Regions from separate parts of the Mycobacterium sp. Aquia_216 genome, predicted to be linked through region 2. Evidence: riboswitches for the same ligand, from Rfam matches in the RefSeq annotation. Region 2 holds a riboswitch; the other holds the start of a gene.
The links. Region 2 has a riboswitch for cobalamin ahead of OK015_RS11555 ((2Fe-2S)-binding protein). Riboswitches for the same ligand answer to the same signal wherever they lie in the genome.
Positions count from the first base shown of each region.

Region 1 (3,404 bases), 2.6 Mb from region 2:
ACCGTATCGCGTCCCTCATGCAACGCCCGGGCGAGCGTCACCACCTCGGCGACCTTCTCCTGCCCGAACGCCAGCCAGCTCCGTAGCGCATCATCCAGGCCGGTCTCCGGCTCCAGCGAGTACGGCACATGCAGCGTGGAGCACGACGTCGAGACCGCGACCGTGGCCGCCGACCCCAGCAGCGTCGCCAGCTTGCCCAGCGCCGCCTCCAGGTCGGTGCGCCAGATGTTGCGTCCGTCGACGACACCGGCCACCAGGGTCTTGTTCGCCAACTCGGGCACCGCGGCGATCGCGGTGTCGGCACCGTAAACCAGGTCGACGCCGATTGCCTCGACGGGTGTGCGGGCCAGCGCCCCCAACGAAGCGCCGGGGTTGCCGAAGTAGGTGGCGACGTAGATCGCGGGGCGGTTGCTCACTTTGCCCAGCGCGTTGTAGACCGCCTCGGCCAGGGCCGGCGCGTCGGGCGAGATGTCGGTCACCAGGGCCGGCTCGTCGATCTGCACCCACTGCGCGCCGTTGTCGGCCAGCAGCGACAGCAGCTCGGAGTAAATCGGCACCAGTTCCTGCAGCCGCTCGATCGGGGCGCCGCCACCGTTGACGGCTTTGCTCAGCAACAGGAAGGTGACCGGCCCGACGACGACCGGACGCGCGGGAATCCCTTGTTCAAGAGCCTCTTTCAGCTCGGAGAGCACCTTGTCCGGGTTCAGCGCGAACTTCGTCGCGGGCTCGATCTCGGGGACGATGTAGTGGTAATTGGTGTCGAACCACTTGGTCATTTCCAGTGGCGCGACGTCTTTGTTGCCGCGAGCCGCGGCGAAGTAGCGGTCCAGGTCGTCGGGAACCTGTGCCGCCCGGGCCGGCAGCGCGCCCAGCATGACCGCGGTGTCCAGGACCTGGTCGTAGTAGGAGAAGGTGTTCACCGGCACCGAGTCCAGGCCGGCGTCGAGCAGGCCCTTCCAGGTGTCGCGGCGCAAGGTGGCGGCGATGTTCTCGAGATCTGCTCGGCTGGTACGTCCTGCCCAGTAGCCCTCGGTCGCGCGCTTGAGTTCACGTTTCGGGCCAATGCGCGGAGAGCCGACAACCGTCGCGGTGAATGCTTGGGGGGTCACGGTATTCTTCGTCCTTCAATCGGCGTGGTGGTCACCGCCGGCGGACGTGCAGCCGATCCGGACGCGGTAAGCACCCCTAGGTACATAACCGCAACGGCTGCAGCGTAACGCCCATTCCACGAGGCGATGAGCCGCCGGACGCGGCGCGCCCGGCACGGCTGGCAGGTCTCCGGACTCGCAGGCGCGCACCGGGTGGTGCTCCTAATGGCCGTCGCTTCCCAGTCTTCGGGCGGACCCAGTGACCAGTGCTTGCCAAAAACTCTGACGGCGGTCGTTCCTGCATACCGTTGCGGGACAGTCCCGGATTCTCACCGGGTTCCCTCTTACGAAGCTTTACTAACGTTCCGCTTCGCTCGATGCGTACGCCGCGGTTGCGGCGCAAGCAGACCAGCTGCGAGATGCAGTTTAGTCAGCCTGCCAGCGCTTGCGCGATCGGGATGTCCCCATTGTTGAATTCGATGGTCCGCCGGATCGTCGAGTCGTCGGCCAGCACCGCGGCCGCGACGAGCGCGACGTCGGCGCGTGAGATCTCGCCCTTGCCCTGGCCGACGGCAATGCGGCCGGTCGCCGGTTCCGGTGTGAGCCTGCCGGGACCCAGCACCGTCCAGTCCAGTTCGCTGTCGCGCAGGTGGGCATCCGCGGCGGCCTTGGCCTCCGCGTAGGCGAAGAACGGATTATCTTGCGGTACGCCATGATCCGGACCCGCACCGAAGTAGGACACCATCACGAACCGCTTGATGCCCGCCCGCGCGGCGGCGTCGATCACCCGGATCGCGGCGTCGCGGTCGACGGCATAGGTCCGCTCCGGATTACCGCCGCCCGCACCTGCGGAGAAGACGACTGCGTCGTGCCCGGTCAGCAGTCCGGCCAGCGCCGTCGTGTCGAGCTGCTCGATGTCGGCCAGCACCGGTTTGGCGCCGGTGGCAGCGACGTCGTCGGAGTGGTCGGGGTTGCGGAACACCGAACTCACCTCGTCGCCCCGATCGGTCAGGATGCGGGCCAGTTGCAACGCGATCTTGCCGTGACCACCGATGAGGACGATGCGTGCCATGCCTGCGACGGTAGCGCGCCTAGAGCTTGACCTTGCCCATGATGATGTCGATGATCATCTTGCCGGGGGCGTAGGAGCCGGTCATCGAGGCCATGGTGTGGCCGGAGTCCACCAGCAGGGTGATCCCGCTGATGCCGCACGCGGCCTCGCTGTTGAGGAACGCCATGGTGTCACCCATCTGCTCGGGCGTGTGCACCTTGGAGCCGGTTTCGTCTCGATAGTCCTGGGCGAAGGACAGCCACAGGTCCGCGTTGGCCTGGGCCAGCGGGGTGTCCGTCGGGCCGGGGCAGATCGCGTTGATGCGGATACCCTTCTTCGCCAGCGGATAGCCCTGCATGGCCACGTACTGGTTGATGATCTTCTTGCTGGTGCCGTAGTGGATGATGCCCTCGGCCTCGTGGGCCTCGGACCAGGCCACGGCCGCCGCGTAGTCCGGCGTGGCCAGGAGCTCGTTGATCAGTTCCAGGTCGTTCTCCCAGCCCATGCCGGCGACCGAGGAGATGAAGCAGATGGCCGAGCCGTTGGGGAGCTGGTTGCGTTCCAGCAGCCGGTCGATGAGGTGGCGGTGGCCGATGAAGTTGATCTTCAACAGGTCGGTGGTTCCGTCGGCGACTCCGGCGGCCGAGAAGACGGCGTGGATGGGCCCGTCGATCTGCTCGAGGGCGGAGTCGATGGAGGCGGGGTCGCGCAGATCGACCTGGACGGACTGGGCGACGTCGTAGTCCACCGGCGCGTAGTCCAGCACGATGACTTCGGCTCCGAGCTCCGCGGCCGACTTGGCCGCGGCCGCGCCCATGCCGGTCGCGCCGCCGACAACGAGCGCGCGCTTACCGTCGTAGCGCAGCCGATCGACAATAGACATGGAAATCCCCTTCTCGGATAATGCCAACGCGGTTCTAATTGCTCAACTGTATGGGTAACAGTTATTTGGTTCAATACCGGGGCCGGATCGGTCGAGATCGAGCTAGGCGGTGTTACTTGCCGCGGACGGCGGCGCCACGCAGAACCGTGTCGCGAGCGTGCAGCAGGGACGCGCGTATGCCTATCGCGCGCAGAATGTTCTCCGGTATCCACTGAATTCCGATTACACAGCGCGCCAGCATGGCGGCCGACGGAGTTTCGATGCTGATCTCGCCGGAACGGATCCCCGCGGAGAGCAGCGATTTCATCTGCCGCAGCCGGGTGGGATACGACCAGCCGGGGTTGGTGGTCGGCGGCGACTGCCGCATCCATGCCAGCTGGAT
Region 1 is NZ_CP113529.1:5,057,969-5,061,372, reverse strand. Features, by position in the region: gene metE (5-methyltetrahydropteroyltriglutamate--homocysteine S-methyltransferase) at 1-1,109, opposite strand, end outside; cobalamin riboswitch at 1,253-1,469, opposite strand; gene OK015_RS23560 (SDR family oxidoreductase) at 1,519-2,160, opposite strand; gene OK015_RS23555 (SDR family oxidoreductase) at 2,180-3,022, opposite strand; gene OK015_RS23550 (TetR/AcrR family transcriptional regulator) at 3,135-3,404, opposite strand, start outside.
Region 1: linked by a shared signal. The riboswitch ahead of metE (5-methyltetrahydropteroyltriglutamate--homocysteine S-methyltransferase) and the one ahead of OK015_RS11555 ((2Fe-2S)-binding protein) in region 2 are both predicted to bind cobalamin.

Region 2 (3,404 bases):
TAGGCAGTGGTCTGGCGCCGGGTACCGGCATCCGCGGGCGGCTGCGCGATACGACGATGCGGGCGCTGACGGCGCGATCCGTGCGTGCCGGCCTACGACAGCGCGAGATATCCCGGGTTGAGATCGGTCTGCCGGCGCGCGATCCCGGCCCGCTGCGGCGGCTGATCGCCACACTGCCCGCACTGGAAGTGCCCCGCCCGGACTGGCCGGCCGAGGCCGTCGTGGTGGGGCCGCTGCACTTCGAGCCGACCGATCACATCCTCGAGGTTCCAGACGGCGCGGGGCCGGTGGTGGTCGTCGCGCCGTCGACCGCCCTGATCGGGACCGAAGGTCTGGCCGAGGTTGCCCTGGGGTGCCTGACGCCGGGGGAGACATTGCCGGCGGGGTCGCGCCTGCTGATATCGCGGTTGGGTGGACCGGATCTTCCGGTGCCGCCGTGGGCGGCCGTCGGCCTGGGACGTCAGGACGAGCTGTTGGCGCACGCCGACCTGGCGATCTGCGGCGGGGGCCACGGAATGGTGGCCAAGACGCTGCTGGCCGGGGTGCCGCTGGTGGTGGTTCCCGGCGGCGGCGACCAGTGGGAGATCGCCAACCGGGTGATGCGCCAGGGCAGCGCGCGACTGATTCGTCCGTTGACCCCCGATGCGTTGGTCCGGGCGGTGGGTGAGGTGTTGTCGACACCTCGCTACCGCGAGGCCGCGCGCACGGCCGCGGCCGGCCTCCACCGCGTCGCCGACCCGGTGCGGGTATGCCATCAAGCGCTGGCGCTCGCCGGGTGACCGGGCTCGGTATCTTGGCTGGCGTGCGGCTGACGGAGTTCAACGAGCGGGTGGTGCTGCGGTTCGGCGCCGCGTACGGCGCATCGGTACTGGTAGACCACGTGCTGCCCGGTTTCGGCGGGCGGACCGCCGCCCAGGCGATCGAGGACGGCGTCGAGCCCCGCGACGTCTGGCGGGCATTGTGCGTCGACTTCGACGTGCCCCGCGACCAGTGGTGAACCCGCTTACCCGCTTACCCGCAACGCCGCCGCACACTCATCTCCGAGTGGACCGCGGTGCCTCGCGGAACACGCAGTCGCCGCACACGGCTCGCCCGGGCAGCCGATAGAACAGGCAGCAGCTGTCGCGCCGGAAGCCCAGATGTGAGCCGGTGATCACGCCGGAGCCCGACAGCACGCCGGTGTCCAGCAGCGAGTCGGTGATCTCGACGATCCGCGCGCGTAAGTCGGGCCGGACCGCCAGCAGTGCGCGCGATGCGCCGACGAGTGCGGACGCGATGTTGCCCGCCAGCAGCGCGGGCGCCAGCTTGACCTGCAGGCCGGCCGCGAACGGCTGCATGTGGTGTTGCACCACAACGCGATACAACAACCCCGCCGAGATGTCCTCGACCGCCTGTCCAAGGGGCTCAGGCAGGCGCAGCTGCGCTCCGTCGTCGGCACGTTCGAGATCGTTGAGGACCGGAACGATGCCGTGGGCCAATGCGCAGGCCAGCACGGGTGACCACAGCCGGGTGGCATGGCCGAGGTGAACCAGCGAGGCGCCGATCCGTAAGTCCGTCGAGCGGTAGCGCCGCACGGTGGCGCCGATCAAATCGGTAAAGCCGTCGGCGTAGTCCTGGCGAACCGGGTGCCATCCGGTCCCGGTCCCGCCCACGGTCAGCGCGAAAAACCCTTTGTAGGTTGATATTTCGGCAAGCTCGCCGGAGATGTCCATGCGTGCGCGTCCACCCTCTCCGGGGAGATCCGCCCCAGCGTCCAGTGAGGGAGCGCCGACGATGAGTATCTGGCTCTCGGGTCAGGATGTGCCCGATCACAGTGGCGGGACCGCACCGGATTCGCACCGGTTTCCTCAGCGTTTCGTGCAGGCCCGTCGACGCCCTTTCGGTAGCCGATATTGCCACACGGAACTCCCGCGGCGTGTCGAACTTGAATCGAACAGGTGTTCGTCTACTGTGGGGATCGTTCGACGATGACTTGTCGGTGGGTCTCTCTAGTGTCACGGCCAACCGACCGATACCGGTCAGAGAACAACGACTACAGGAGAGACGCCATGGCGCAAGCCCCCGACCGCGAAAAAGCCCTCGAACTGGCAATGGCCCAGATCGAGAAGAGCTACGGCAAAGGCTCGGTGATGCGTCTCGGCGACGAGACACGTCAGCCGATCTCGATCATTCCGACCGGATCCATCGCACTGGACGTGGCCCTGGGCATCGGCGGCCTGCCCCGCGGCCGGGTCGTGGAGATCTACGGCCCGGAGTCCTCGGGTAAGACCACCGTCGCCCTGCACGCGGTGGCCAATGCCCAGGCGGCCGGCGGCGTCGCGGCGTTCATCGACGCCGAGCACGCCCTGGACCCGGACTACGCCAAGAAGCTGGGCGTCGACACCGATTCCCTGCTGGTCAGCCAGCCCGACACCGGTGAGCAGGCCCTGGAGATCGCCGACATGCTGATCCGCTCCGGCGCCCTGGACATTCTGGTCATCGACTCGGTCGCCGCACTGGTGCCGCGCGCGGAACTCGAGGGCGAGATGGGCGACAGCCATGTCGGTCTGCAGGCCCGGCTGATGAGCCAGGCGCTGCGGAAAATGACTGGCGCGCTGAACAATTCGGGAACAACCGCGATCTTCATCAACCAGCTCCGCGAGAAGATCGGGGTGATGTTCGGCAGTCCCGAAACCACCACGGGCGGAAAGGCGTTGAAGTTCTACGCGTCGGTGCGCATGGATGTGCGCCGGATCGAGACGCTCAAGGACGGCACCGACGCGGTCGGCAACCGCACCCGGGTCAAGGTCGTCAAGAACAAGGTGGCGCCGCCGTTCAAGCAGGCCGAGTTCGACATCCTCTACGGCCGCGGCATCAGCCGGGAGGGCTCGCTGATCGACATGGGCGTGGACCAGGGCTTCATCCGCAAGTCCGGTTCCTGGTTCACCTACGAGGGCGAACAACTCGGCCAGGGTAAGGAGAACGTCCGCAACTTCTTGATGGAGAACGCCGACATCGGCAACGAGATCGAGAAGAAGATCAAGGAAAAGCTCGGCATTGGGGCGGTGGTGACCGATGACGTCCTGCCCACCCCCGTCGATTTCTGAGCCTGCCCGCGAAGAGCAGGCGCGGGCGCTGTGCCTGCGCCTGCTCACCGCGAGGTCGCGCACCCGGGCCGAGTTGTCCGGCCAGCTCGCGAAACGTGGATACCCCGGCGACGTCAGTGCCCGGGTGCTCGACCGGCTGGCCGACGTCGGGCTGGTGGATGACAGGGACTTCGCCGAACAGTGGGTGCAGTCCCGGCGCGCCAGGGCGGGAAAGAGCCGGCGCGCCCTGGCCACCGAGCTGCACACCAAGGGCGTCGACAACGAAGTCATCAACACGGTGCTGGCCGGGATCGACGCCGGTGCCGAGCGAGACCGGGC
Region 2 is NZ_CP113529.1:2,475,225-2,478,628, forward strand. Features, by position in the region: gene OK015_RS11545 (glycosyltransferase) at 1-779, shown strand, start outside; gene OK015_RS11550 (DUF3046 domain-containing protein) at 803-997, shown strand; gene OK015_RS11555 ((2Fe-2S)-binding protein) at 1,035-1,712, opposite strand; cobalamin riboswitch at 1,756-1,885, opposite strand; gene recA (recombinase RecA) at 2,049-3,086, shown strand; gene recX (recombination regulator RecX) at 3,055-3,404, shown strand, end outside.